DNA from 2 places in the Sphingobium sp. TomTYG74 genome. Region 1 is predicted to be linked to the other one. Evidence: predicted binding sites of a transcription regulator. Region 1 holds the regulator's gene; the other holds the start of a gene.
What was found. Region 1 encodes LexA, which represses DNA repair genes until DNA is damaged. Its sites were predicted from a motif close to GTTCCNCNCTTGTTCT; they were not measured.
Positions count from the first base shown of each region.

Region 2: the regulator LexA is predicted to act here: its motif matches at 3,036-3,051, upstream of ACZ5TB_RS12605 (ImuA family protein).

Region 1 is NZ_AP027341.1:481,622-496,947, forward strand. It holds gene ACZ5TB_RS02515 (Hpt domain-containing protein) at 1-188, shown strand, start outside; gene ACZ5TB_RS02520 (hypothetical protein) at 267-1,433, shown strand; gene ACZ5TB_RS02525 (DUF2336 domain-containing protein) at 1,491-2,570, shown strand; gene ACZ5TB_RS02530 (sensor histidine kinase) at 2,570-3,952, shown strand; gene ACZ5TB_RS02535 (citrate synthase) at 4,005-5,291, opposite strand; gene gltX (glutamate--tRNA ligase) at 5,302-6,765, opposite strand; gene ACZ5TB_RS02545 (ComEC/Rec2 family competence protein) at 6,802-8,976, shown strand; gene lexA (transcriptional repressor LexA) at 8,937-9,608, opposite strand; gene ACZ5TB_RS02555 (hypothetical protein) at 9,760-9,912, shown strand; gene ACZ5TB_RS02560 (molybdopterin molybdotransferase MoeA) at 9,967-11,145, opposite strand; gene moaC (cyclic pyranopterin monophosphate synthase MoaC) at 11,142-11,612, opposite strand; gene trpC (indole-3-glycerol phosphate synthase TrpC) at 11,609-12,400, opposite strand; gene trpD (anthranilate phosphoribosyltransferase) at 12,397-13,389, opposite strand; gene ACZ5TB_RS02580 (anthranilate synthase component II) at 13,455-14,045, opposite strand; gene ACZ5TB_RS02585 (DUF6766 family protein) at 14,164-14,565, shown strand; gene ACZ5TB_RS02590 (hemerythrin domain-containing protein) at 14,633-15,145, shown strand; RNA gene ssrA (transfer-messenger RNA) at 15,151-15,326, shown strand, end outside.
Region 2 is NZ_AP027341.1:2,484,999-2,500,324, forward strand. It holds gene ACZ5TB_RS12590 (response regulator) at 1-77, shown strand, start outside; gene recA (recombinase RecA) at 180-1,253, shown strand; gene ACZ5TB_RS12600 (sulfotransferase domain-containing protein) at 1,527-2,897, opposite strand; gene ACZ5TB_RS12605 (ImuA family protein) at 3,057-3,872, shown strand; gene ACZ5TB_RS12610 (Y-family DNA polymerase) at 3,769-5,364, shown strand; gene ACZ5TB_RS12615 (error-prone DNA polymerase) at 5,361-8,960, shown strand; gene ACZ5TB_RS12620 (GFA family protein) at 9,146-9,607, shown strand; gene ACZ5TB_RS12625 (translocation/assembly module TamB domain-containing protein) at 9,601-13,815, opposite strand; gene ACZ5TB_RS12630 (autotransporter assembly complex protein TamA) at 13,815-15,326, opposite strand, start outside.

The sequences.
Region 1 (15,326 bases):
ACCTCCTCCGCAATGCGCAGTCCGACGCGAATTGGGAAGTCGCATCATGGCGGCTGAAGGGATTGGCGGCGAGTTTTGGTCTTACGCACCTTATGGCACTGGCGGACGAAGCAGCGGATTGTGCAAGGGGCGACCCGCGCATTCTTCGTCAGTTGCGAATGGCGATTGACCGACTTCAACAGAGTTGAATCGCAGCATGCTTGCGTGATGGCGGCAGCCTTGCGAAAAGGCAGGTTCACACAAGAACGGGTCAGTTCCATCTCAGCATGACTTTTGCGGCCATTCTCAGCGCCAGCCGGGCGTCCAGCGATTCTTCGGCGGTCCTTCGCGCCAGCCTGCATTTTGCGGGGCAGACGCTGGTTGAATATCAGGCGCGCCAAGCTGCCCGGGCTGGGGCAGATCGCATCATGATACTCGTGAGTGTCATAACGCCTGCCCTTTCACAGGCTGTGGACAGGTTGAGTGCCGACGGGATTTCCGTCGCCCTGGTGCGCGATATGGTGTCCATGGTCCGGGACGCACCGCGTGATGCCGATGTGGTTCTGGTTGCTGACGGGGTCGTCATTGCACAGGGTCATCTCGATGCCATAGCCGAGCGCGAGGGCAACGCCCTTCTGGTCACGGATGACAGTCATGCCAGCGCTCCGTTGGAACGGATCGATGCAGGTCAGCGATGGGCTGGCCTAGCCCGGATCAGTCCAGACCTGCTTTTTGGCACGCTCGACATGATCGGTGACTGGGACCTGTCGCTGACACTCGTTCGCGCGGCCGTGCAGAATGGCGCTCGCCGAATCACGGTGCCACAGGATGATCTGCTGACCGGGCGCGTAGCGCTGGTCGATGGGCAGGCGCAGGCGGATCTGGTCGCTCAAGCGGTGATGTCCGCTGGTTCGTCGGCGAAGAGAATGCGCGGCTTGGCTGAACATTATATTTTGTGCCCTGCCGCTCGATTGTTCAGTCCCGCCCTGATGCGCACCCAAGTCCCGGCGGCACAGGTGCGCATTGCGGCCATGGCATTGGGAGCGATTGCCCTAGTGCCGATCGAGTTGCTTTGGCCCGCGACCGGGTTCCTTTTGTTATTGCTGGCATTGGGGCTTGCGGAAATCGCGGATCGGCTGGATGAGCTGGCCCTCCGATCGCCACCCGCAGGATGGACCGCATTCGTCGTCCCCTTCTTCGCGGTTGGCGGGATATCCCTCGCAGGAGGGAGCGTGCTGGCGACATGCCTCGCGCTGCTGCTTTCCATCATCCAATTTGCTGACCGCTGGAACAGGACGGGGGGAGCGAGGGCCTGGATGATCTTCACACCCGCAAGCGCAGTGATCCTTCTGTTGCTGACGACTTCGCTGGGCGCGGCGATGATGGGTTTTGAAGTTGCAATGCTGGCCGCCATAGCATCCGCAGGCGCGATCATCCTGCGCAAGCCCGCCTGATATATTTCACGCATAGGGTTTAGTGCATTTTAAGGACGTGCGGCTATGTTGGCCGCCATGAGCGCCTTTTCGTTCCTTACCGGACCAACGGCGGCGGACAGCTGGCCTGCGGCACCCGTCCTGGTCGGCATGTCCGCCGTGCCCGTAGGTCATGCCATTGATCTGGCATTTTTCTTTCCCAATGAAGGGCGGGAACGTCACGATGCGCTGATGGCCGAAACGCGGCGCCATCTGGGCGGCTGCGTCGCTGGCATCGAACAGGCCCTGCGATTCGCTCTCGATCGGCCAGACGTGACGAGCCTGCTGGCGCAGCAGCCCGAAGCGATTTGCTGGCCGACCATTTGCGCTCAGCCAACATTGCTAGGCCCGGCGTTGCTCTCTCACATGCAGATGCGTGCAGGTGTTACGCTATTGCTGCGGCAATTTGGTCAGCCCGATGATCGATTGGACGAGACAGAAGCAGAGATCATCTTTCCCACCGGTGATCCAGCCGTGACGGAAGCGCTTGCCGCCCTTGCCATGGCGGAGGGACGTTGGCTGACGCTGGGCGGGGAAGACGAGCCAATGCCGCCGGACATTCCTGCCGAACATTATGCGGAACTCCTATGGACGGCCGCCGCTTGCCTGATGGCTGTGGTTCAGCGGACGTCGTTGTTGGATGCTGGAGAAATCCTTCCTGCGGTTGAAAAAGCGGGGTGGGCCTTATTGGCTGAACATGATGAGAGCCGGAGCCCGATCGCCGCAGCAGACAGGCTGGTGCGCCGCCTGGGTGAACGTGCCGACGTGCCCGAATTGCTGGGCGCTGCTCTGGGTCAGCGGCGATTCCTGCTATTTGCGTCCCTCGCGGCTCGGCGATTGCGTATGGATAGCGCGCATGTGGCCGACATATTGGTGATGGGGCCGGTCCCTGAACTGGCTGCGCTTTGCCGATCGTTAGGGGGATCGGATGCCGACTATCGTCATCTGCTGATGGCATTGCGGCCTGTCCGGCCCTCGCTCACGGACGCTGCGATCATCGTAGAGGCGGAACGGTATCAGGCGTTGACAGAGGCGCAGGCGGACGGTTTGGTGAACGCATTACGCGCGCCTCGCGCACTGCGTGCGAAAATCGATCATCTGCGGCGGATCACTGTCTGATGAATATGCCGGTGCATCCTGCCATTATCCGCGCGACCGTAGCGGCGAATGGATTGCTGCTGAGCGCGGATGCGCCTTTGCTGGCCTTGCAGCGTGAGGCGGGATCCGATCTTGGCGCGGTGCTGGCTATTCCTCAATTGGCGGCACTGGCGCGGCTTGCGTCGCGCCTTTCTGTTACCGTTTCACGATCGGTCACGGCGGCGGCCGAGCGCGGCGACATCGACATGTGGGTGCGGGCAAAGCCAGAAGCCGACGGCGTGCAGATATCCGTGATCGAATGGAATGAGCGGCCTGTGACGGTTGCCCCTGTCGACATGATGCGCCGTGAAGCAGATATTGCGGCCGTCTCGGAAGGCTGGACCTGGCAAATCGACACGCAACTGCGGTTCCAGATGGTGTTGGAAGGGGCTGGGCCGGAAAGTGCTTTGCCCCAGGAGCCCCCGATACCCGGTAGCCGTCTGACCAGCTATTTCGAACTCCGGCCGGATGAGGAGGGCGACCTCGCCATTCTGCGCGGCTTTGCGCAGCGCCGGGCCTTCCGTGACCAGATCGCGACCTTGATTGCCGAACCTGAGCAATGCTTCCGGCTTTCGGGGTTCCCGATGTTCGATCTGGCGGGGCAGCTACTCGGTTACCGGGGCAAGGCATTTCCGTTGGACCGAGCCATTCTGGCCCCTCATGTGCCGCCTGCGCCCGCCGTTGTTATATATCCGGCAGAGTTCGGACGGCGCCTGGATCGTTCCCTGCGCCAGCCATTGGGTCGGATCATCGCCAATGCGGATTCGATTAACGCGCAGTTCGATGGGCCGCTACGCCCGGACTATGCGGGTTATGCTTCCGACATTGCGGCTGCGGGACGCCATTTGATGGCGCTGATCGATGATTTGGCGGACTTGCAGGCGATCGACAGGTTGGACTTCACCGTTGCAACCGAGGATGTGGACCTGGCCGATATTGGACGACGGGCGGCAGGGCTGTTTGTCGTCAAGGCAATGAGCCGCAAAATCAAGCTTTTCCCACCAGAAGCGGAACATAAGACCGTCGCGACGGGTGAATTCCGGCGCGCGCTGCAAATCCTGATGAACCTCGTCGGCAACGCTGTGCGCTATGCGCCCGAGGATAGCGAGGTGCGGATAGAGACTGGTGTCGATGACGGACGAGCCTGGATCGCTGTCATGGACCAAGGAGCAGGTGTCCCGGAAGATAGCCGGGAGCGCATCTTCCAAAAGTTCGAACGGCTCGGCCGGAGTGATCCTGGCGGGAGCGGTCTTGGCCTCTATATCTCCCGCCGACTTGCGCTGGCCATGGGTGGAGACATTCAGATCGGCGATGCCCCTGGTGGGGGTGCGCGATTTATGCTGACGCTACCGGCAAGCAGCTAGAATAAAGAACGGCGCCGATTTGGCGCCGTTCTTTTTTCTGGGTTGGCCGCGATTAGCGTTGGCTAACCGGAACATAGTCGCGCTCTGCCGGGCCGGTGTAGAGCTGGCGGGGACGGCCAATCTTCTGCGCTGGGTCAGAAATCATTTCATTCCACTGCGCGACCCAGCCAACCGTGCGGGCGAGGGCGAAGAGCACCGTGAACATCTCGGTCGGGAAGCCGATCGCCGACAGGATCACGCCCGAATAGAAGTCCACATTCGGGTAGAGCTTCTTTTCGATGAAGTAAGGATCGTTGAGCGCGATCTGCTCCAGTTCCTTGGCGACGTCAAAGACGGGATCGTTGACGCCCAGCTTTGCCAGGACGTCCTTTGCCGTCTTCTGCATGACGGTCGCGCGCGGATCGTAGTTCTTGTACACGCGATGGCCAAAGCCCATCAGGCGGAACGGATCATCCTTGTTCTTGGCGCGGGCGATATATTCCGGAATGCGGTCAACAGTACCGATCTCGCGCAGCATGTTGAGCGCGGCTTCGTTCGCGCCGCCATGCGCAGGACCCCAGAGGCAGGCGATGCCAGCGGCGATGCAAGCGAAGGGGTTGGCGCCGGACGAGCCAGCGAGACGGACGGTTGACGTCGATGCGTTTTGCTCGTGGTCAGCATGCAGGATGAAGATCTTGTCCATCGCGTCCACGATGACCGGATCGGGCTCATATTCCTCGGCCGGAACCGAGAAGGTCATCCGTAGGAAATTGGCGGTGTAGCTGAGGTCGTTGCGGGGATAGACGAAAGGCTGTCCCACCGAATATTTGTACGCCATGGCCGCGATTGTCGGCATCTTCGCGATCAGGCGGTGGCTCGCGATCTTGCGCTGTTCCGGATCATTGATGTCCGTCGAGTCATGGTAGAATGCGGACAGAGCGCCGACCACGCCGCACATGATCGCCATGGGGTGCGCGTCGCGGCGGAAACCGCGATAGAAGGTGGTGAGCTGTTCGTGCACCATGGTGTGGCGCGTGATTGTGCGGGTGAAGTCTTCCAGATCCGCCTTCGAGGGCAGTTCGCCATTCAGCAGGAGGTAGCTGACTTCCATGAAGCTTGATTGTTCTGCAAGCTGATCGATTGGGTAGCCACGATGCAGCAGGACGCCGGCGTCGCCATCGATGTAGGTCAGGCCGGAATCGCAGCTGGCGGTCGAGGTGAAGCCTGGATCATAGGTGAACATGCCGGTGTTGGCATAGAGCTTGCGGACGTCGATGACCTTGGGGCCGACGGAACCGCTCAGGATGCCATAGTCCTTGGTATCGCCGCCGACTGTCAAAGTGGCATTATTGTCCGACATCTCGTTCTCCTTAATTGCCATCAGCGCGCGATGCCTGCCTGGCATCCGCGAGCCGCTCCAAGCTCCTGTCTTTTCCAAGAAGGAAAAGGACATCAAATATCCCCGGCGAAACCGTACGACCGGTTAGCGCCGCGCGTAGCGGTTGAGCCACTTTGCCCAACCCCAATCCGACTTCCTCTGCCACGCGGCGGATCGCTTCCTCGATCGCTTCGATCGTCCAGGACGGGACGGAATCAAGAGCGTCGGCGGTCTTCCCAAGCAGTTCGCGCGCCGAGTCGTCTAGCAGAGCAATAGCCTTGTCGTCAAAATCCAGCGGGCTTGCCTTGAATAGGAACTCGGCGCCCTCGGCAATCTCGTTAAGCGTCTTCGCGCGCGGTTTGAGCGAAGGCATGGCTTGCGCGAGGAGCGCCATCGCCTCAGCCGACGGGGTTGTGCCAAGCCGTTGCGCCACGCGCGGCAGGACCAGTTCCGCCAGGCGCTGGTCGTCGGCCTCGCGCAGGTAGAATGCGTTGAGATTTTCGAGCTTCTTGATGTCGAAGCGGGAGGGGGACCGGCCCACGCCGCTTATGTCGAACAGCTCGATCGCGCGATCTCGCGAGATGGTTTCTTCATCGCCATAGCCCCAGCCGAGGCGCAGAAGATAATTGAGCACGGCTTCGGGCAGCATGCCCATCTCATCGCGATAGGCATCGACACCCAGCGCGCCATGCCGCTTCGATAGCTTTGCGCCGTCCGATCCGTGGATCAACGGGATATGGGCATAGACCGGCTCTTCCCAGCCCATCGCCTTAATAATGCCGAGCTGGCGAAACGCATTGTTCAGATGGTCGTCGCCGCGGATTACATGTGTGACGCCCATGTCGTTATCATCGACAACGACGGCGAGCATATAGGTTGGCGTCCCGTCGGAGCGGAGCAGGATCATGTCATCCAGTTCCGCATTCTGCACGACTACCCGGCCCTGGACCGCATCCTCGATGACCGTCTCGCCTTCGCGCGGCGCCTTGAGCCGGATGACGAACGGAGCATCGGCCGGAGCTTCCGACGGATCACGGCCCCGCCAGCGGCCATCATAACGCATCGGCTGCTTTGCGGCGCGCTGCTGTTCGCGCAGTTCAGCCAATTCTTCGGGGGTCGCGTAGCAGCGATAGGCATGGCCAGCCGCGAGCAACTGGTTAGCGACCTCCGCGTGCCGCTGCGATCGCTCAAACTGAAAGACGGCGGGCTCGTCGCCTGCAAGGCCGAGCCATTCAAGGCCGTCGAAGATCGCGGCGACAGCTTCCTCGGTCGAACGGGCGCGATCGGTATCTTCGATACGCAACAGGAACTTGCCGCCATGGTGCCGGGCGAATAACCAGTTGAACAACGCGGTGCGTGCGCCGCCGATATGAAGAAATCCCGTGGGCGATGGCGCGAAACGGGTTACCACCTGCTTGTTCAAACCCGTTGCACTCACCGATTTATTCCTCGACATCCGCCTTGCTCATTCATGAACGCGACGCCCCCTAGCATGGCTTTTGAGCCACGACAAACCTCCGTTGCCCCGATAATAAGGCGCAGCGGCGATCAGCTTTTCGTGCGGCTCGAACAGGCATTGGAGGCTGAGCGTGAGCAACTCGCGCTTTGGGTGCCGGTGGGCCTTGGGCTGGGCATAGCGGGCTGGTTATTTCTGCCTAACCAGCTGACATGGTTGTCTTTTTGCTGTTGCGCGATTGCGATCGCGAGCGGCGGATTGATGCTACCGGAGGGCGGCCGGATACGCCATGCGCTTATATGGGGCGGTCTGCTCGCGGCGTCCGGCTGCCTGTTGATATGGGGGAAAGCCCTGATTGTCGGCACGGCGCCATTGCCGCGTGCGGCATTTGTAGAAGTAACTGGCGAAGTCAGGTCAGCCGATACGGTGCCTGCGCAGCAGATGAGTCGCGTATCTATACGTCCGATAAACATGCCTATGCTGCCTTCCCTGATCCGGGTGAACATAGCGGCGGCGGATCTACCCGAAGGGGTTGGCAAAGGCGCCATCATTCGCTTTCGCACCCGGTTGATGCCTCCTGCCGAAGCGAGCCTGCCGGGTAGCTATGATTTTTCGCGTCGCGCTTATTTTCAGGGGATTGGGGCAACAGGACGCGCGCTCAAGCCTATCGTCGTGCTGCGCCCATCAACGGAGGCGCCGCCTCTGCACAATCGTCTTTTCGCGCACATATTGAAGAATGCGAATGGAGAGGGAGCGGGCATAGCCGCGGCGCTGGCGACGGGGGATCAGGGCGCCATCAGCGAGGCGGACGCGGACGCGATGCGTCGCAGTGGCCTTGCCCATTTGCTTTCGATCAGCGGGCTGCACGTCACCGCCCTCATCGGCGCGGTCATTTTTCTGCTGATGCGGATCATGGCGCTCAGTCGGCGCGCAGCACTGGACTGGCCGTTGATGCTGATCGCTGCGGCGGGTGGCGCGCTGGCGGGCATTGGATATACTTTGTTGACTGGCGCGGAAGTGCCAACGGTTCGATCCTGTATCGCTGCATTGCTGGTGCTGGGGGGGCTTGCGCTTGGGCGCGAAGCCATCACCTTGCGGCTAATAGCCGCCGGTGCACTGGTGGTTCTGTTGGTGTGGCCTGAGGCGCTGTCGGGGCCAAGCTTCCAGATGAGCTTCGCCGCCGTGATCGCCATTGTCGCTCTAGGGGAGCATCCCCGTTTTCGCGCGTTTGCGGCGGCCCGGGAGGAGTTGGCCCATCGCCGATTGTTGCGGCAACTTGCTGTCCTGCTTTTCACGGGCTTTGCGGTTGAACTGGCCCTGGCGCCGATCGCGCTGTTCCACTTTCACAAGGCGGGCATGATAGGCGCTTTCGCAAACCTTGTGGCTATTCCCCTGACGACCTTTGTCGTGATGCCATTGGAAGCGCTGGCTTTACTGTTGGATGTTGCCGGTCTGGGGGCTCCTGCCTGGTGGTTGACTTCCCGCGCGCTCGATCTGCTGCTGTTGATCGCGCATGGGGTGGCGGCAAGTCCCTGGGCGGTCGTTACTGCGCCTTCCATCTCCAACATGATCTTCGGGATTATCGTGCTGGGCGGACTTTGGTGCCTGCTCTGGCGAAGCGCTTGGCGATGGGCGGGACTGGCTCCCGTGGTGCTGGGCATGACGATCATTATGATGAGTTCGCCTCCGGAGATTCTTGTAACGGCGGATGGGCGTCATGTGGCCGTGCGCGGGCAGGACGGCGGCATGCATATCCTGCGCGAACGGGCCGGAGATTATGTCCGCGATATGATCGCGGAAAGTGCAGGCTATGAAGGTGCGCTGGGTGCCCTTGCAGACTTGCCCGAGGCCCGCTGTTCCTTGGACTTGTGCATGGTGGCGCTGAGCGGGGGAGAGCGCATATGGCAGCTGTTGGTAACAAGAAGCGGCGTTGTCGTGCCCAAGGATACCCTGATACGGGATTGTGCGCGCGCGGATATAGTTATCGCCGACCGTCGCTTGCCTTCATGGTGCAAACCTCGTTGGCTTAAAGCGGATCGGCGGCTGTTGGCACATACCGGCGGGCTGGCGATCGATCTTGATGGAGGAACCGTGCGAACCGGGAAAACAGTGGGCGACGCACATCCGTGGGTCGCCCGGCCTTCCTATTTACCGGCGCGCCGCCGATCCGGTCAGTTGTACCGTCGCAGCAGACCAGCGAGCTTTCCTTGAATGCGCACCTGCTGCGAATCGTAGATTTGCGGCTCATAAGCATTGTTGGCCGGATCGAGCCTGACCTTAGGCCCCTGGCGATGATAATATTTCAGCGTCGCCTCGCTATCCTCAATCAGTGCAACCACGATTTGCCCCTCGCGCGCTACTTCAGTGCGCTGGATCAGTGCGAAGTCGCCGTCGAGGATGCCCGCATCGATCATCGAATCGCCAGAAACCTCAAGAGCATAATGATCTCCGGCACCCAGTAGAGCCGCAGGAACGGACAGCATATTCTGTCCTTCCATGGCTTCGATTGGGACGCCTGCGGCAATCCGACCGTGAAGGGGGATGTCGATCACGTCGTTGGCTGCGACCGGGGGCTTGGCCGACAGTTGCGGTTTGGGTGTCGATGCGACCTTGGGGGCGCGATGCATTGCTTCAGGAAGTTTCAGAACCTCCAGCGCGCGCGCCCGGTTCGGCAGGCGACGGATGAACCCGCGTTCTTCCAGCGCATTAATCAATCGGTGAATCCCGGATTTCGACCGCAGATCGAGCGCTTCCTTCATCTCCTCGAACGAAGGCGAAACCCCGCCTTCCTCGAGCCGAGTTTGAATGAAGCTGAGCAATTCCTGTTGCTTGGGCGTCAGCATGCCGACTTATCCTCCATGGAACGGATGGAGAACGCATAGGAAACGTAAGGAGGCAAGTCAAGCAGGTTGCGCCAAGCGTAACGAAAGGAACGGACCTGCGTCACAGCCGTTGAATAGCGGCCTTCCCAAAGAGGGTGAATAGGAGAGTAAGATGGCGAACCAGAACGATCAGGACAAACAGCGCCGCCAGCAAGGTGGTGACCGCTCAAGCCAGGGCGGGCGTCAGCAGCAGCAGGAAAATCGCCAAGGTCAAATGGGCGAAAGCCGCAAGGACAAGAGCGATCACAGCAAGCAGCAGCGCTGATCTACGTTCGGTTGGATCACGGGGAGGGGCCGCTTTGCGGCCCCTTTCTCATTGTCAAAGCGGAACGATGGTTACTTTGTCACCTGCGGCGGCCGGGGGTGAGTCGGCCGGTCGAAGGATCAGGCACCCCGCTTGAGCCAGGGCCGCGGTAGCGGCGCTGTCCTGCGAAGTAACCGAGACCAGACCAGCATCAGTGAGATAGGCGCGAAGATAGTCGTCGCGCGATCCTGTCGCAGGAAGTGGCGCGGCGAGTTCCGCGATCGTCGTGCGCGGTAGCGGGTTGGCGGCTCCGGCGATGTGCCGGACGAGCGGCAGCAGGAACAGCGTTGCTGTCACGAAGGCGGACACGGGGTTGCCGGGGAGGCCGAGGAATAGGGTGTCACCCAGCTTTCCCGCCATGAGCGGCTTGCCGGGGCGCATGCGAATCTTCCAGAAATCCAGAGTGCCGCCCGCCGCCTGGAAAGCTGGCCGCACCAAGTCGTGATCGCCGACCGAGGCGCCTCCGGTCGAGACGATGATGTCGGCCGTAGCGGCTTCTTTGAGCGCCCGGACCATGGCGTCCAGATCGTCGAGAACGATGCCGATGTCGATCACCTCCGCGCCTGCCTGGCCGAGCATGGCCGCAAGCATCGGCGCGTTGGAGGACGGCAAGCGGCCAGAGGGCGTGGGCGCTCCGGGGGGGACGAGTTCATTGCCGGTTGAGATTAGGGCGATGCGCGGACGGCTGCCGACCGGGAGGGTTCCGTGGCCCCCAAGAACGGCAAGAGCAATTTGCGCGGGACCCAATGCGGCACCGGCAGGGAGCAATAGATGATTTGCGCCAAAGTCGCTTGCCGCCGGGCGCACGTTTCGTCCTGTGGGTAGTGGAGAGCCGAGGGGGTGCACGAGCTGGCCGTCCAGCTGCGCATCTTCCTGGATCAGGACCGTATCGGCGCCGGGCGGCAGTGGTGCGCCGGTGAAGATGCGACAGCATTCCCCCGGAGTCAAAGGGGAGGGAAGGGAGCTGCCTGCCGTGCTTTCAGCGGTTAGGCGCCAGGGGCCAGGCCATTCTGCCGTGCGAATGGCGTAGCCGTCCATGGCCGACAGATCTGCCCAAGGCTGATCGCGCAGGGCGAAGATGTCACGCGCGAGCCAGCGGGCTGCGCAGTTAGAAACCGGGACGTCCTCTTCCGGCAAGCGGCGGCCCAGCGCGAGCAGGCGCGCCTGAGCCTCCGCGACCGGGAGCAGGCTCATGCGGCTCGCCAGTCGCCCGACTTGCCGCCCGACTTTGCGAGCAACCGGACGTTGCCGATGATCATGCCCTTATCGAGCGCCTTTGCCATGTCGTATATGGTCAGCAGCGCAACGGATGTGGCGGTAAGTGCTTCCATCTCAACGCCGGTCTGGCCCGCGCTTCTGGCGGTAGCGGTCACGGTGACGCCCTCTGTTTCCAGATCGAAGTCGATCGTGACAGAGGTCAGGGCGATGGGATGACAGAGCGGGATGAGGTCAGCGGTGCGCTTCGCCGCCATGATGCCTGCCACGCGTGCCACCGCCAGGACATCGCCTTTCTTCACCAGTCCCTGGGCGATGGCGGTTGCAGCTTCGGCACTCATTGCGATGTAGCCGGTGGCGATGGCTTCACGGGCAGTCACTGCCTTGGCGGAGACATCGACCATATGGGCCGATCCATCCTGATCAAGATGGGTGAGCTTGCTCATGCGCCTGTCAGTAGAGCGTGGGTTGCGGCTTCGACATCGGGCTGGCGCATCAGGCTTTCGCCCACCAGGAAGCAGCGAACGCCATGTTCGGACATTGCGACCAGATCGGCATGGCTGCCAAGGCCGCTCTCCGCAACGAAGGTGCAGCCTTCCGGAGCATGGCCGACCAGCTCATAGGTGCGGGCGAAGTCGACGCTGAAGTCGCGCAGGTCGCGGTTGTTGACGCCGATGAGGCGCGAGCGGAGCTTCAGCGCGCGTTCCAGTTCATGGGCGTCATGCACTTCGATCAGCGCATCCATGCCAAGGCCGAGCGCGGCGTCCTCTATCTCGGCCATCTGATTATCGTCCAGCGCGGCGGCGATGATGAGGATGGCGTCGGCGCCGAGCGAACGGCTTTCCAGCACCTGCCAGGGATCGACCATGAAATCCTTGCGCAGGACGGGCAGGGCGCAGGCGGAGCGGGCGGCCATGAGATAATCGTCATGGCCCTGAAAATAGGGTTCGTCCGTGAGGACCGAGAGACAGGCGGCGCCAGCGGCTGCATAGGCCTGCGCATGGGCAGGCGGATCGAAATTCTCGCGGATCAGGCCCTTGGAGGGGCTGGCCTTCTTGATCTCGGCGATCAGGCCGAAGCCGGAACGTGCGGCGCTGTCGAGCGCCTGACGGAAGCCGCGCGGCGGCGTTTGTTCGGCGGCGCGGGCGTGAAGCGAGGAGACCGTGACGGCGGCCTTGCGCCGGGCCACTTCCTCACGTTTTGTGTCGCAGATTTCGATCAGCTTGTTCGTCATTTATAGGCAATCCAGCAATTGAGCAGCGCATTGGCCAGGCCACGGTCGATGGTTTCGGCAGCTTCCTCGACACCTTCGCGCAGATCGGCAACCACATCAGCTACGACAAGGGCGGCGGCTGCGTTCAGCAGTACGGCATCGCGATAGGCGCCCGTCTCGCCCTGAAGCAGGGCGCGCAGGGCGGCGGCGTTATGAGCAGGGTCACCGCCGCGTATCGCCTCAACCGGGTGCGTAGGTAGTCCGGCGTCGGCCGGGGTGAGGCGGCGCATGGCGACGATGCCCTGCGCAGTGACTTCCGCGACATCGTTGCCGCCCGCGAGGGAGAGCTCGTCGAGACCTTCATCCCCCGAGACGATCATGGCGCGGTCGACGCCAAGGTCGGCCAGCGCCTCGGCATAGATGGGGACATAGGCGGGGCGGGCGATGCCGACCAGTTGACGGCGCACGCCCGCTGGATTGGCGAGCGGTCCCATCAGGTTGAAGATGGTGCGCTGGCCGATGGCTTTGCGGATAGGGCCGAAGCGTTTGAGCGCGGGGTGATGTTTCTGCGCAAACAGGAAGCAGATGCCGAGGTCGCTCAGCGTTGCCTCTGCCGTATCGGCGACGCGATCGAGATCGAGACCGAGTGCTTCGAGCGTGTCGGCGGCTCCGGCCTTGGACGAGGCGGCGCGGTTGCCATGCTTGGCGACGGGCACTCCGGCGGCGGCTACCACGAGGCTGACGGCGGTCGAGACGTTGAGCGTGTGATGGCCGTCACCACCCGTGCCGCAGACGTCGATCGCGCCAGCGGGGGCGGCGATGGGGATCATGCGGGCACGCATGGCGCGTGCGGCGGCGGCGATCTCCGTCGCGCTTTCGCCACGCTGGGCCATGGTGACGAGGAAGGCGGCAATCTCTTCTTCGGGCAGGTCGCCGTCGAACAGCAGATCGAAGGCGGCGGCGGCCTCGGTAGCGCTTAGCGGCGCTGCGGGATCAGGCAGGCGGGTCATCGCCTTTGCCTTAATCATGACGGGCCGCCAGAGTCGAGGGCGGGGTGCGGGAAAGTCCGACGGAATCAGGCCGCCGCGCGTTCCTTTACCGGAATCCCGGCGATCCGCATGAAGTTCGCCAGCATCTCATGGCCATATTCGGTGGCGATGCTTTCGGGATGGAACTGGATCGAGTGGATCGGAAGACTTTGATGGCGGAAGCCCATGACCGAGCTGTCCTCACTGGTCGCATTCACGATGAGGCTTTGCGGAATGTTATCGACGATGAGCGAATGATAGCGGGTCGCGGTGAAGGGCGATGGGATGCCCGCGAAAAGCCCTGTGCCGTCATGGGTGACGGGGGAGGTCTTGCCATGCATCAGGCCGCCGCGCACGACTTGTCCGCCGAAATGCTGACCGATCGCCTGATGGCCGAGGCATACGCCCAGCAAGGGCGCGCCTGCGTCGGCGGCGGCGGCGACGAGGTCGAGGCTGACGCCCGCTTCGTTAGGGGTACAGGGGCCGGGCGAAAGCAGGAAGGCGCTCGCGCCGCTGGAGAGGGCTTGGCCTGCCGAAATGGCGTCGTTGCGGACGACCTCCACCTCTGCGCCCAGTTCCATGAGGTAATGGACCAGGTTCCAGGTGAAGCTGTCATAATTGTCGATGACGAGGATCATGGGGCCATGGCTATAGAGAGCGAAGCGCGCCGGGCCAATCGGAATCGGCGTTTGCAGCTGGCTGAACCGGCTACAGGCTTTTGCGTTATCCTTCCGGAGCGACATGAGGGAGGATGGTATGAAGCGCTACGCCTATGGTTGGATCACGGCCCTGTTCTTCCTGGTGTCGATCGTGGGTCATTGGGTGTTTGGCTGGTGGGCCTATGTGGATGACGCAAAGACGCACGGGCAGGTGCCTGAACTGGCGGCCTATGCCATCGAAATGGGCCGGGACACATTCGAAAATTGGCAGTCGGAATTTCTCCAGCTGATCTGGCAAGTCGTGGGCCTGGCCTATTTCCTCTATGTCGGCTCGCCAGCTTCCAAGGAGAATGACGACCGGTTGGAAGTGAAGGTGGACGAACTGCTGAAAATGGCCGGGGGCAAGGATGCCGAGCGGTTGATCAGCGAAATCGATAGCCGTTATCTGCGCGCCGGTGGTCATGCGAAGCCGCACGGTCATGATCTGGGCTATGAATGATGGCGGGACGGAACCCGGAAGCTTGTCAGCCGCTTCTTGACGATATGTGTTCGTGAGGAGGACGGAAATGGCCAAAGCTGAGTTTACCGATGCGATCGCCCTGTTGAAAGCCGATCACCGCAAGGTCGAGGAGTTGTTCGACCAGTATGAGAAGGCAAGGGCCGCGAACCGGAAGCAGGACATCGCGTATCAGATCTGCACCGAACTGAAGATCCATACGATGATCGAGGAGGAGATTTTCTACCCCGCATTCCGTGGCAAGATCGAGGATGACACGCTGGACGAAGCCTATGTCGAGCATGATGGTGCGAAGGTGCTGGTAAATGATATCGAGGCCGGATCGCCGGACGATGATTTCTATGATGCCAAGGTCAAGGTGCTGTCCGAGGAGATCAAGCATCATGTGAAGGAAGAGGAAAGGCAGTCTGACGGCATGTTCGCCCAGTGCCGCAAGACAGAGGTGGATCTGGTGGAGCTTCGTGACAGGATGATGGCGCGCAAGCAGGAGCTGATGGCGCAAGCGAAGGCGAGCGGACTGCCGGTCGCCAAGCCCAAGGCCGTTCATCTGGTCCCGGCCTGACCGAAAAGGTTGATAAATGGGGCGCGCTGTCCCATATGGGTTTTGCCGGGTTCGCCCGGCTATGGTGATAAATCGTGTCGTGTAATAGGCGCAGCGGACCCGGGGGCAGTACCCGGCGGCTCCACCACATATCCCGGCTTGTACGGGGTGTCTGACGGGGCCGAACTAGGATCGACGTGTG
Region 2 (15,326 bases), 590 kb from region 1:
CGGATCGGCCGACTTTGGCAAAACCTTATACGATTGGCGCCGTTGAGCGGGCGCTGACGAAGGTTCTTTCCGCCTAAATAGGAAATTTCCGTTCCCCTCTTGTTCTTTTGGAACAAAGGGGATACATGGTGGCCAAGGCGCCACTTAATCGGCGCTTCCGCTTGACAGGGGATAGGCCGATGACAGCAATGCTCTCACTCATCGATTCCAAGAAGACAGGGACAATGGACAGACAGAAAGCATTGGAAGCGGCCCTTTCCCAGATTGACCGCGCCTTCGGTAAAGGTTCGGCCATGAAGCTGGGCAGCCGCGAGAAGATCGAGATTGAGGCGATCTCGACGGGATCGCTGGGGCTCGACATCGCGCTGGGTATCGGCGGCCTGCCGCGCGGCCGCATCATCGAAATCTATGGCCCTGAAAGCTCGGGCAAGACCACGCTGGCGTTGCATGCCATTGCAGAGGCGCAGAAGACCGGCGGTATCGCGGCCTTTGTCGACGCGGAACATGCGCTTGATCCGGCCTATGCCAAGAAGCTGGGCGTCGACATCGACGAACTCATCGTGTCGCAGCCGGATACCGGCGAACAGGCGCTGGAGATTGTCGATACGCTGGTGCGGTCGAACGCCATCGACGTGTTGGTGGTGGACTCGGTCGCCGCGCTGGTGCCGCGCGCTGAAATCGAAGGCGAAATGGGCGATAGCCATGTTGGCCTTCAGGCGCGCCTGATGAGCCAGGCTCTGCGCAAGCTTACGGGCTCGATCTCGCGCTCCAAGTGTCTGGTGATCTTCATCAACCAGGTCCGCATGAAGATTGGCGTCATGTACGGCAATCCGGAAACGACGACGGGCGGCAACGCGCTCAAATTCTATGCTTCGGTTCGCCTCGACATTCGCCGCACCGGCCAGATCAAGGATCGTGACGATATCGTCGGCAACGCGACCCGCGTGAAGGTGGTGAAGAACAAGGTGGCCCCGCCCTTCAAGCAGGTCGAATTCGACATCATGTATGGCGAGGGGATTTCGAAGATCGGCGAGATACTCGACCTTGGCGTCAAGGCTGGCGTGGTCGAAAAATCGGGCGCCTGGTTCTCCTACGACTCCGTTCGCATCGGCCAGGGTCGTGAAAATGCCAAGACCTTCCTCAAGGAAAATCCCGAAATGGCGGAGCGCCTGGAAAAGGTGATCCGGGGCAAGACCGAAGAGGTCGCCGAAGGAATGATGACCGGACCCGAAGCGGAGGATGATGGCGAATAAGCACGGCTAACGCCTGCGGCCGGATCAGCCGCAGGACAGCCGCGCGGCTCTGCCCGCCTTTCGTTTCACGCACTGAAAAGGTCCGCCCGTGCATTTTCGCCGGGCGGGCCTTTTACCGTTATAAAGCGCGACTGGGCGTGGCTTGCTCAACAGGGCCAGAGCGCGCTGCGTTAAATCGGACGCAAGACGCGCGCTCTAGTTATTTGTTGCCGCATCGTTTGTTGCGCAAAACCGGTTCCCACTTTTGCGCACGATGCTCTAAATGAACATTGATCAGCGGCTGGGGCTCACCATTCCTGTCGGTTTGAGGTCAGAGGGCGGATTTTTGGCGTTGCTCCGCTGGCGCCTTTTGCTCTGCTCGACGGCGAGCTTTTTCTTGAGCCGTACGCCCTGAAGACCCCAGTCTCCGAAATGTACGGCAGCCAGGAATATGAGGAGGCCGTTCATGAACAAGGCGATGGTGAGGGGCAGCGCGAGAAAGACGTCGAGTATTCGTTCGGTGGGTGTTTCCACAGGCCCCACCCGGTCGATCCCGAACAAGGCGAGGCCATCTTCCAGCGAGTGACCATCCCATTCCCGCCGGAAAAGCCATTCGCCTACTTCTATCGCCAGAATGGTCGGGGCGACGAGCATGGCGGCGAGGCCGATTATCACCATCGCCTCGCTCAAGAGCTGTACACCAAGAGAGGGAAGGCGGCGCTTGGTTACAGGATCATGCACCTGTCTTTCGGGCGCCGCGGATTGCGATATCCCTATCGGTTTCACGGCGGATGACGAAGGCGGGTCTGAAAAGCCGTATCGATCCAGCTTGGCCAACATCCGGCGGTTCAACTGAGACTTACAGCTATCCTCGATGAATTTTTGTTGCTCGATCGTCAGTTCCTGCCGGAAACTGTCGGATTGCCCCTTTCTGATCCGCAGGGCATCTGAATCCGATCTGTCATATTCATGGCCGGGAATGCCCTGGGCGAGTTCCAGTGCCTTGAGCTTTTCGAAGGATGAGTTTTCCACCGCATATCCAAGAGCATGGGTGTGGACTGGCTCATCCAGGAAATTGAGCATCTTTTCAACTTCTGCCTCCGTTTGAAGCAGTAGATCCTCATAATATATGACGTGATGATCATGCCGTTCGAGGCCATTGGCCCAGCTGTTCATATATTTGATATAGTGAGGCAGGCCTCTATTCTCATCCATGAGAAAATCGTCAACGCTGCCTTGAAACGACATCTTGTGCCGGGTCACATGGTGATAGTCGGAAATGAGTACGGCTCGCGGATCGCGGATGAGGAATATGATGGGAAGCCGACCGGGGAGGGTTGGTTTGAAGCGCAGATGGGTGGAAGGGATGAGGGGGAAAGAAGCCTCTTCCGACCTGCGGACAAAGGCCGGTATGCCGCGCACCGGATCCAAGTCGAAATTGGGAGCAAAGGTGAACATGCTCTGGGTCGTAATGGGCGGATATGCACGCGACGCGAGGAAATATTGGGCCAGGATAAACCTGAGCCAGGTCCTGCCTGACTTCGGGTAGGAGGCAAGGAGCGCAGTCGCAGCGCTGGAAACAAGACGCAGGCTGCGAGCCGAAGCGATACGGCGCGCCAGAATGAAGGGCGCATGAGCCAGCGAAGCGATGTGGGACGTGTCCATCAACACAGACTAGCTTGGCAGAAAGCCGGGTGTGAAACTTTTCCGGATGATGGCCAATGTGTGTAAGAAGCTGAAACCATCCTCCCTTTTTTCTGATGGCAGCCAAGTTGATTGACAGGGGATGCGCTATCGCTGAAAAGAACATATAGAGAACATGCTATGGTGGATTCGGTGAACAGGCTTGCAGCCCTCAGGCGGCACATTGCATCACTGGAAGGGTTTCCGGCCGTCAAAGCAGATGCGCGTATCACGACCGGACATGCGGCTTTTGATCAGGCATTGCAGGGTGGCCTTGCCAGGGGTCGGGTACATGAATTTTTCGGGAATGCTGAAGATGAGGGGGCCACCGCCGGTCTTTCCCTGATCCTTGCCCATCTTGCAGCGCGTGAGGCCCCTTTGTTCTGGCTGCGCCTTCCAAATGGAACGGCGGGACAACCTTATGGCCCGGGGCTCGCCGCGCTTGGAATAGATCCAGCCCATTTGCTGATCGGTGTCATGAAGGATGAGGCGCTGCTGCTGCGCGCGGCGGTCGATGCGTTGCGGTGTCCGGCGCTGGGCGCGCTGGTCATCGAACTGCGCGGGCGCGCGCCGCTGCTGGACCTGACTGCCAGCCGCCGTCTGGCGCTGGCGGCGGAGACGTCGGGGGTTACGGCTTTCGTGCTGCGGATCGGCGGTGATCCGGTGCCGAGCGCGGCGGAGACGCGGTGGCGGGTGGAGGCTGCGCCATCCGTGCCGTTGCCGGGCAATGCGCCGGGCATGAGCGCTTTTTCGCTCCACCTGTTGCGCCGCCGATCGGGGCCGGACGGCATGACGTGGCGGATGGTGTGGAATGCGAAGCGGGGAGATTTTGGAGAAGAGTGCGATGAACGCCATGAGCATGGATGGGCAAGCGGAGGACGCGCTGACGAGGCGGCGCTACCTGGCGCTGTGGTTCCCCTTCCTGGCGGTCGATCGGTTGCGCATCGCGCGGCCTGATCTGTGGCAGGCGCAGGCCGGTTCCGGGCCGGTCGCCATCGTGGAGTCCCTGCGCGGGGCCATGCGCCTTGTCACGCCGGATGCCGACGCGCTGGCGCTGGGCCTTAGCGCAGGCATGACGCTGGCCGATGCGCGGGCGCAAGAGCCCGATCTGGTCAGCTTCGAGGCCGATCATCATGCCGATCAGGACTGGCTGGAACGGCTATGCGATGGCTGCGCGCGCTATACGCCTGCAGCCGCGATCGATCCGCCGCATGGGTTGATGCTGGACATCACCGGCTGCGCGCATTTGTGGGGCGGGGAGGAGGCGCTGGCGCGCGAGGCGGTGGAGCGGTTTGAGCGGCACGGCATGGAGGTGCGTTATGCGATAGCAGGCACGCCGGAGGGCGCGCATGCGCTGTGCCGCTTTTCCGCAGGGCCAGCGCCCGATGAGGAGGCTGCCTTGCGCCGCCTGCCGGTCGAGGCACTGGAACTGGAGCAGGACAGCGGGGTGGCGTTGCGGCGGGCGGGGTTGCGCACCATCGGCGATCTTGCTGCGCGTCCTGCCGCGACGCTGGCTGCGCGTTTTGGCGAGGATGCGGTGGACGCGCTGCACCGCCTGCTGGGTCTGGGCCATCGGCCACTTGCGCCACGCCGTCCGCGTCCTGTCCTGCGGATCGAACGCCGCTTCGCAGAGCCTGTGGGCAGCACCGCCTATGCCTTGCAGCGGGTGGAGGAGATGGCCGCCGAAGCGGGTGAGCGACTGACCGAGCGGGGCGAGGGCGGGCGGCGGTTCGAATTGCTGTTCTTCCGCACAGATGGCCTAGCCTTTCCGCTGCGGGTGGAAACCGGCCTGCCGGTGCGCGATGCGCCCGCGATCATGCGGCTGGTGCAAGAGCGGATCGACAGCCTGTCCGATCCGGTCGATCCCGGCTTCGGCTTCGACATGCTGCGCCTTACCGTGCCACAGACCGAGCCGATGGCGGCTACTCAGCTGGCGCTGGAAGGGGGAGAGGCGCGGCGCGAGGAAGCGGTCGCGGCGCTGATCGATCAGCTGTCCGTCCGGGCCGGTCGTAATCGCATCCAGCGGTTGGAACCGCGCGACAGCCATATTCCCGAACAGGCGCAGCTTGCGCTGCCTGCGATCGAAAGCCGCGCGCCGTCCAGCTGGCCGCGTCAGGGAGAGCCCGGCGATCCGCCGATGCGCCCCATCCACCTGTTCGACCCGCCCCAGCCAATCGAGGTGGTGGCGGAGGTGCCAGACGGTCCGCCGCATCATTTCCGCTGGCGGCGCAGCGCCCATGAAGTGACCCGCTATGAAGGGCCGGAGCGGATCGCGCCCGAATGGTGGAAGGCGAAGGACGGCGCACTGGCGGGCGAAGGTGCGGGCATGACGCGCGACTATTACCGGATCGAGGATGCGCGCGGCCGCCGCTACTGGATATTCCGCCACGGCCTTTACGGCACGGAGGCGCGGCATCCGGGCTGGTACATCCATGGCCTGTTCGCATGAAACGCGGCAAGGGACCTGATCCGTCCAAGCCTAAATCCCCTGACCGGCGGGAGTTGGACATGATTGAGGGAAGGGAGAAGGACGGGAGGAAGCCTGCAATACCGCCGTCCTTAAGGGAAGGGCCTGCCTTCGCCGAGTTGGGCGCCATGTCCAATTACAGCTTCCTGCACGGCGCTTCCCATCCTTCCGATCTTGTCGGCCGGGCGATTGAACTGGGGCTTCGCGCCATCGGTATTGCTGACAGGAACAGCGTGGCTGGCGTGGTGCGCGCCTATGTCGCGCTGCGCGATGCGCCGGACAAGGCGCGTGCGGAGATGATCAAAGCGAAGAAGGAAAGAGGTGAAACAGTTGAACTGACTGCCGAGGAAGAGGCGGCCTGTCACACCGATCTGCGTCTGGTGGTGGGCGCCCGCCTGGTCTTTGTCGATGGCACGCCTGACATTCTGGCCTATCCCAGAAGCCGCCTTGGCTGGGGACGGCTCACCCGTCTGTTGACCAAGGGCAATATGGAGGCGGTGAAGGGAGACTGCATTCTTACCTTCAGGGATTTGCTTAGCCATCTTGACGATCTTCTGCTGATCGTCCTGCCGCTTTCCACGGCCCGGCCACAAGAGGCGCACAAGGCTCCCCCGGCCTATCCGTCGGGGGATGAGGCGGTGTCCATCTCTCACCTGAAACTGGTGCCGCCCGCGTCTCCGTCCACATGGCAGGATGCATTGCGCCGGTTGCATGACAAAGCGCCGGGATGTGTGTGGCTGGGCCTGACACGGCGTTATAATGGGCGTGACCGTCGGCATGCGATTGCTATTCAGAGGATCGCCCGAGAGGTCGGCGTGCCGGTTATTGCGACCAATGATGTGCTGTATGCCGAAGCATCATCCCGATCATTGCAGGATGTGCTAAGCTGCATTCGTGATGGCGTGACGTTGAAGCAGGCAGGACAGCGGCTGGAAGCGCATGCTGAGCGTCATATCAAATCTCCCCTCGAAATGGCCCGGCTCTATGCCGACTGCCCGCAAGCGCTGGCTGAAACGATCCGGTTCGTCGATCAGATCGACTTCCTCCTCACCGACCTAAAATATGAATATCCTCATGAGCCGGTGCCGCCCGGTTGGTCACCCGATGGTTGGCTGGAAGATTTGGTGCGTAAAGCGGCGGTGAAACGCTACGGCCACCCATTGGCTCTGAAAGTGGAAAAGCTGATCGATGAGGAGCTTCATCTCATTCGCAGGCAAAATTATGCCTATTATTTTTTGACGGTTCACGACCTTGTTTGTTTCGCACGGTCCCAGAAGCCTCCCATTCTCTGCCAAGGGCGGGGGTCTGCCGCCAATTCCATCGTCTGCTTCCTGCTGAGCGTGACTTCCGTCGATCCTATGAAGCACGACCTGCTTTTTTCCCGTTTCGTGTCGGAAGAGCGCAACGAACCGCCCGACATCGACGTCGATTTCGAACATGAGCGGCGTGAGGAGGTGATGCAATATATCTACCGTCGCTATGGGCGCGAACGAGCGGGGATCGCCGCGACTGTCATCCATTACCGGTCCCGCAGCGCGCTGCGCGAAGTGACGAAGGTGCTGGGCCTGAGCGAAGATATCGCGGCGCGCCTGTCGAGTACCGTCTGGGGTAGCTACTCAAGCGACCTGGGCGATGGGCGCTTCATTGACGCGGGCTTTTCTCTCGACAATGCGGAGATACTGCGGTTGCGATCGCTGGTTCAGCAGCTGATCCGAGCGCCTTTCGCCCGGCATCTGTCCCAGCATGTCGGCGGCTTTGTGCTGACCCAGAACCGGCTGGATGAAACGGTGCCCATCCATAATGCCGCGATGCCTGATCGTAGCTTCATCGAATGGGATAAGGACGACATCGATGCGCTGGGCCTGATGAAGGTCGATGTGCTCGCGCTCGGCATGTTGAGCTGCATCCGCAGGGCTTATGAATTGATGCGGCGTTATGGTCTGGGCGATCATGACCTGACCGTCGATCTCGATTCCGAAGACCCTGCTGTTTACGCCATGCTGCAAAAGGGCGACAGCATTGGCGTGTTTCAGGTGGAAAGCCGGGCGCAGATCAACATGCTGCCGCGCTTGAAACCAAAGAACCTTTACGACCTGACGGTGCAGGTTGCGATCGTCCGTCCTGGGCCGATCGAAGGCGACATGGTGCATCCCTATTTGCGGCGGCGGGCAGGGATCGAAAAGCCGGAATTTCCTTCACCTAGTCCGCCCCACAATCCCAATGAGTTGCGGGAGTTGCTGAAGGATACCTACGGCGTCCCCCTGTTCCAGGAACAGGCGATGAAGCTCGCCATTGTCGCGGCGGAATTTACGCCTTCGGAAGCCAATCAACTGCGGCGGTCGATGGCGACTTTCCGGCAAGTGGGCGGCATGGACAAGTTCAAGGAGAAGATGATCGGCGGCATGGTGCGGCGGGGGTATGAACGCGATTTCGCCGAGCGGTGCTATAGCCAGATCGAGGGGTTCGGCAGCTATGGCTTTCCTGAAAGCCACGCTTTGTCCTTTGCGCGGCTGGTCTATGTGTCGGCCTGGATCAAGTGCCACCAGCCTGCCGTCTTTGCCTGTGCGCTGCTGAATTCTCAGCCGATGGGGTTCTATGCGCCCGCGCAGATCTTGCGGGATGCGCGGGAGCATGGCGTTGCTGTGCATGATGTGGATTTGAATATGAGCGGGTGGGACAATGCGCTCGAACCGCTGCTGCGGTCGCGGAACAGGCGGCGGGGCGAAGGGGAGGGACGGGCGTTGGCGCTGCGGCTGGGCTTTCGCCAGATTGATGGTTTTCGCGAGGCTTGGGCTGCGCAGATTGTCGAGGCGCGGAACGGAGGGCTGTTCACCAGCCTGGAGGATCTGGCGCGGCGGGCTGGATTGCCTGCGCGGGCGCTGCGCTTGTTGGCGGATGCCGACGCTTGCCGGTCGCTGGGACAGGACCGGCGAGAGGCATTGTGGGAAGCGCGGCGGACGCCGTCCAATGAATTGCCGCTGTTCGCTGCTGCTCGGAAGCGGGACCAGAAGGCGGCGGGAGAATTGGGGCAGGAGCCGGATGCGATGCTGCCCACCATGCCGCTCGCCGAACAGGTCGCGGCTGATTACCAGATGACGCGCCTGTCGCTCAAAGGGCATCCGATGCAGTTCCTGCGGCCCGTCTTTGCCGCTGAGGGGGTGTTGAGCTGCGCGCAGACATCGGCTGCGAAAAACGGGACGAAGGTGCGGACGGCGGGTGTGGTGCTGGTGCGGCAGCGGCCGGGCAAGGGCAATGCCGTCTTCATCACGATTGAGGATGAGACGGGGATTACCAACATCCTGCTGTGGGCGCGGCTGTTCGAAATGCAGCGGCGGCCGGTGATGGCGTCGCGGCTGATGCTGGTTGAAGGCGAGGTGCAGCGGAGCAAGGAAGGTGTCGTCCACCTGATGGCGAGCCGGGTGCATGATCGTACGGCTGAATTGTCGCGCCTGTCGGATACGCATAAGCCGCAGATCACCTTGTCGCGGGCGGATGAGTTTGTGCATCCTCAGCATCCGCGCACGTCCAGTCATCCGCGTAATGTGCGGATATTGCCGAGGTCTCGGGACTTTCATTGAAGGATTGGAAAATCCTCCCTGCGCAGAGCGTGGGGAGGGGGACCGCCGCGCAGCGGTGGTGGAGGGGGAACTGGCACGACCTGCGGCGCCCTGCGGGCGCTCCCCTCCACCAGCCTGCGGCTGGTCCCCCTCCCCATCTGTCGATGGGGAGGATAAACTTTCATCCCGAACCCAAGGAGAATCCCATGTCCATTCCCGATCTCCCCATCGAAGGCGGTTGCCGGTGCGGGCGTGTGCGTTTTCGGTTGAGCGAGGCGCCTTGGAGTGAGGCGGCTTGTCATTGTACCGGCTGCCAGAAGATGACGGGCAGCGCCTTTTCCACCACGATCATCATGCCTTCGGGCGGCTTTGAACTGATTGCGGGCGACACGGTAATGGGCGGGCTGCACGGCGAGGATGTGCGCCATCATCATTGCGACTGGTGCAAGAGCTGGGTCTTTACCAAGCCTGCCGCCGACATGGGCTTCGTCAATGTGCGGGCAACGATGCTGGACGATGCCAGCTGGTTCGCGCCGTGGATGGAGACGCAGACGGCGGAAAAGCTGCCTTGGGCGCAGACAGGCGCGGTGGTCAGCTTCGAACGCTTCCCCGCTATGGATGAATATGAAGGGCTGATCGCCCGCTATCGCGCCGAGCGGCTTCAATAATCCTTTGAATAGCGCAGGTTTGCCGATGATCCGGCGTTGGTGCCCGTCTTCGACAGCAGGCTGAGCGTCTTGGACAGGGAGATTTCCAGCTGGGTGGCGGTGAAGCCCTTAGGATCGGTGATTACCTCCACATAGATATTGTTGGAGATGTGCTGACCCACTGCCAGCGATGCGCCGCGCCCGGTTTCCTTGTCGCCGCTGACGACGCCGATGCGATCGACGCCGGACGCATTCTGCAACTTGCCCATCGGATTGAGCCCGCCGCCACCGCCGCGCAGGCCGTTGAGCGCAGCGGCAAGCTGGATCGCCTGGGTGGCGGACAGGTTCGCGACATTGTCGCCGAACAGGATGCGGGCCAATATCTCGTCCTGCGGCAGGGTGGGCGTCGAGATGAAGCTGATGTCCGGCTTCTGCGCCGTGCCGCCGACCGCGATGCCAGCCGTTACCGTGTTGATGCGGGTTTCGGCGCGGATCGCCAGCACCGGGTTCATCATCGGTCCATTGAAGGTGATGATCCCCTGTTCAAGGTCGAACTGATGGCCCGAGAAGCTGTAGCGGCCGCGTATCACCTCGATCTTGCCGACGACGCGCGGGGCCTTTGTGGTGCCGGTGACGCGCATGTTGGTCTTCCATTCGGAATCGAGGCCCATGCCGGTCAGGTAGATCTCATTATCGGCGCGCACCCGGATGTCGAGCTTCCAGTCGGCGGGTTTGGCCGCTGCTTGCCGGGACGCGATGCGCTGGTCCAGCAGGTCGGTGCCTTCGCCCTTGCGCCGGACGCCTTGGAGCTGCCGGATGTCGGCGCCACCCTGCCACGCGATGCGATAGCGGGTTTCGGGGAGCCACAGGTCGCCCTTGATCAGACCGCCATTGGCCGTGCTGTTCGTGACGTTGATCGTGCCGGTCACGACGCTGGTGATGGCTTCGCTGCGGGCGATGCGGGCGCGGTCCAGCTTGACGGCGATGTTCATCGGGTAGCCGCTTTCAGCCGCGAGCCCGACGGAGCCGTTGGCCTGCACCGTGCCGTCGCCAGCCCGGCCGGAAAAGTCGCGTATCTCGAGCCGGTCATTGGTAAAGCGGCCATCGAGGCGCATTTGCGTCAGGCGCGTGCCGAATGTCTCATTTTCATAGGTCAGCGCATTGGCGCGGACGAGGCCGTTGAGGCGCAGGGCGGTCAAGCGACCGCTGAAGTCCGCCGCTACCGCTATGGGGCCGGTCAGTTGCTGATCGGCAAGCCCGGCGAAGGAGAAGAGCACATCGGCAGGCCCGGCATAGCGGATGCCGCCGCCCAGCGGGGCGTTCTGAAGCTGCTCTGTCCAGCTCGCGCCGGGACCCGGAGGCGCGAGGGTGGCAGTGAAGCGGCCGAGCGACGCATTACTGCGCCGGATGAGCCCGCGCAGGTCGCCGCCACGGGCCGAGAGACGGCCTTCGACTGCCATCGAGACCGGATCGGACACGGCGGACAGGCTGGAGCGGCGGAAATCGTTGATCGCTAAGCGGGTCGTGGCGGCGGGGAAGGCGTTGCCACTCTGGTTGAAATCGATCGCGCCGGTCGCCTTGCCACTGATGCCGAGGCCGGGGCTGGCGATGTTCATGATGGCGAGATCGAAATCCTTGAATCGCGCCTGGAGGGCTGTCTGACCCCCGAAGCGCCCGGCGAGATCGACCCGTCCTTGAGGCAGGACGAGGGTTGCTGGTTCAAGCCGGTAGCCCTGCGGTTCGATGCGGATAATCGCGGGCTGGGCGAAGCGGAAGGGGATGTTGCTCGCCTTGCCTTCGAGCGCCACGGCGTAGAGGTTGGGGCGAAGCGCTGCATTGACGGCGATGGAGAAGGGTACGCCGGTCGAGCCGTCCGCGACTAACTGCGCGCGTCCACGACCGCCCTGATAATTGATCCGGGCGCGAGTCTTGCGCACGACATAGTCGCCATAGGCGGCGTTCGCCATCTGGACGTCGGCGGTGATGCGGGGCTGGTCGGTGAGTAAGATGTCCGCCGTCGCGATCGCTCGGCCGATCACCACATCGGCTTCGCCCGGCAGCCGGGCGTTGCTCGCTGCGGCGTTCACTGTGATGCCTTGCGCCTTGCCTACTGCGGCAAGCCGCGCGGCGCCGGTGATGCCGGACCCGTTCATGGCGAGCTGTCCGGCGAAAGGCCCGGCGGCGGTCTGCTGGAGACGGCCGTTCATGTCTACGCCCGCGAAACGCGCGCGTGTGATGTCGATGGTGAGTGGACCCTTGGCCGTGCGGATCAGCACATTGGCGAAGAAGGGGCCATAGGCGGAACCACCGGTCGCCTCCAGCCGGTAGCCGCCCGCCTCGCCATTCAGCTTTGCGACGACATCGGACAGCTGCACCCCGACATTGGGGCGTGCGGCGCGCAGGACTGCTTGGGGCCGCTCCATTGTTCCGCGAACGCTGAGCGCCAGCGGGCCATATTGGTTTGACGTGGCGGAGGCGTCGAAGGTGACCGCGCCATTAGCGTCGTAGCTGCCTGATCCGGAATGGATGCGGAAATTGGGTGCCGCGCCCTTGAGGTCGGCAAGGGTGAACTTGCCCTCCGGCGTCATGCCGATGCGGCCTGAAGCGACGGCATTGCCGCCAAGGAAGTCGCGCACGGAGGTGTTTTCCCAGCGGGCCGTGCGGACGCCGAACTTGCCTGCGAGGCCCCAGCCGCCCTTGGGGCCGGGCACCAGCTTCACATCGGTGTTGAGGTTGACGATGCCGACGCCGTCGATCTTGTAATCATTCACTCGCCCTTTGAGCGCGCCCCGGTAGATGGCCTTGTCGAGGTCGGCGAGGACAATGGCGGTGGCATCCACACGGTCGCTGTCGATCTTGAGGTTGTCGCTGATCAGCTTGCCCGATGAATAGGCGAAGTCGCCCTTGACCCGCAGGTTTTGAAGGAGCCCGCCCGCTGCGGCGTTAAGGCCGGTGACCCGCCGCGCGGTTGCATTGACGGGGATGCGGATGCGGTCGGCGTTGATCACTGCCCGACCGCTGGCCTTAAGGCCCTCGATGCCGGCCTGGTCGAAGGCGAGCATCGCGGCGCTCAGATCATAATCGATGAAGGGCGTCGCCATCGGGCCATCGAGGATGATCGAAGCGCGCACATCCTTGCCGCGCACCTTTTCCATGATCGCGCCGGGCGTCAGCAGCGCGGCGTCGATCTTGAGGCCGCTGAACTGGCTTTTGCCGAGGTCGATGAGGCCCTGCGCTGTTGCGGCGAGCGCGGTGGAGCGCAGCGTGCCCTTCAGGTTCACGCGCCGCTCGTTAAGCCCGGCGAAGAGATCGACATCAAGGGCGGGCGCGGTCAGCCGGTCGACGGTTCCGGCAAAGATGATGCCCGGGCGCACCGGACCCTTGGCCGTGAAGTTGCCGTCGCGTGCGGCAAGGGCGATGTTCGCAAGCTCGCCTTTGGGCGAGTTGGCGATGATCCGGCCATTCCATGCCTGCCAAGTGCCCCGCCCGTCGAGCGTTGCGGTCAGGCCATCGGTAAGGCCGCTCATCTTTGCGATCACGCCGCCCTTGGGCGCGGTCAGCGTGCCTTTCATGGCGAGGCGATTCTGGCTAGGCACGGCATCGAGCCAAGCCTGAAGCCGGTCGCCGCTATCGACGACGGCGTTGGCGCTAAGCTGCGCGCGGCCGTCGGCGATGTGGGTGACGCCATCGATGGCTATTTCGCGCTTTTGGCCGATCACCGGCTTGGCCAGCACGAACTTGGCGATCTTCAGCCGATCGACGTCGATGTCGAGATCGGGGAGGATCGGCGCGTTGGGGTCGCTTTTCGTGACGTTAAATTGTGGACTACGCGCAAGCACCACCAGCGGGCTTTCCAGCAGCCGCACAGAGATATGGTTGTTGAGGTAGCGGAAGGGGCTCCACACGACATGGACGCGTGGGGACGCCGCGAACGGGCCTTTGGGGTCGCGCAGGACAAGGTCATGGATGACCATGTCACTATAGATCGACCCTTCGATCCGCCCGACCTCGATCGCCATGCCGGATTCCAGCTTCAGCGCCGCGATCTGGCGTATCAGGAATTTCTTGCCCGGCTGGGTGTTCAGGGAAAGCAGTAATCCGGCGGCAAGCACGACCAGGCCGAGGATCAAGGCCGCAACGCCCAGCACGATCTTTTGCCAGAGCGGCCGTCCTTCCCGGATAACGATGGTCCGGCTTTCGGGAGCGGGTGGAGGCGCGTCTTCGGCCATCAGAAAGCCTGCCCAATGCCGATATAGAGGGTGAATTTGGACTCACCCGGCTGCCGGTTGATCGGCATGGCTATGTCCGCGCGGAAGGGACCGAAGTTGGTATAGAAACGTCCGCCCAAGCCTACGCCGTAGCGGATGTCGGAGAATTTCGGGATGGCGCTTTCATAGACCTGACCCGCATCGACAAAGGCGACGACGCCGTAATTGCCGAAGCGGTAGCGGCCCTCCACGGCGAATTCGTTGACGGACCGGCCGCCGATCGGGTCGTCATTGACATCCTTTGGTCCCAATTCCTGATAGCCAAAGCCGCGCACCGACCCGCCGCCGCCTGCATAGACGCGGCGCGATGGCGCGATCTGGTCACGGGCTGCACCGCTGATCGTGCCAAGCCGCGTCCGAGCCGCGATCACCAGCGCATCGGAAACGGGATAATAGCCGCTGAGATCAAAGGTCCCGCGCACATAGGGTGACAGATTGCCCTGTAGCGATGCTTCGGGCGACAGGCGCAGATTGGCGCGGAAGCCCTTGGTCGGATTGAGCAGGTCGTTCGACCGATCATAGCCAAGTTGCACCGGCAACGCGCCGATGAAATAAGTCAGCCGCCGCTTTTCCGCCGTTGCCGGGTCGATCGTCGTCTGCTCGTTCGACAGCAGGATTTCCGCGCCATAGGTATAGGTCCAGCGCTTCTGGAAGATCGGCGTCGATTGCCGCGACCAGCTGACGTTGAGTCCCGCCGTGAAGGCTTCATAGGCATCATAATTCTGATGGTTGAGCAGGGCGCCAGCCTGGAAGGTCTTGTCCCGCTTGCCTGCGTTGGAGCGGCGGAATGTGCCGGAAACGCCCTGTTCCTGCGTACCCGCAATGACCCTCGCAATCACCGCGCCTTCAGGTGGGAAGAGGTTCCGGTGCGTCCATGTGCCCTCGGCCCGGAAACCCTGTCCCGTGCCATAGCCAAGCTCGCCAGCCAAGGTGCGCGGCGGTCCTGCTTCCTGATCGACGTGCAGGTCGACATATTCGGTGCCATCGGGGCCGGGCTCGTTCGTGCGCACCGGGTCGACCGCGACGCTGGAGAAGAGGCCCGTCGCGACAAGGGCGCGGCGCAGGTCATCGACCTTGCGGCTGTCGTAAAGCTCGCCGGGCTTGAAGCGGCTGATGACCTTCATATGATCAGCGCCAAAGGCTTGCTTGCGGCCGGAGGTGGTGATCCCCCGGAACGACCCGCGTGGGCCGACATCGACGGGCAGCGTATAGTCGCCCGTGATGGTCGCCGGATCGAGCAATATGTCCCGTTCCCCAACCTTGGCGAAGGGATAGCCATTTTCGGGCAACTTCACCCCGACATTGGCCTCCGCGCTTTCCACATCGGCGGCCACGATATAGTCGCCGGTCTTGAGCGGCAGGCTGTCGCGAACGAGGCCGGGCGGCACGGTTGGCCCCGCGTTGATGACGATCTCGCCGATCTTGTACCGCTTGCCCGGCGTGACGGAGAGCACCGCCTTCAGCGTGCCATC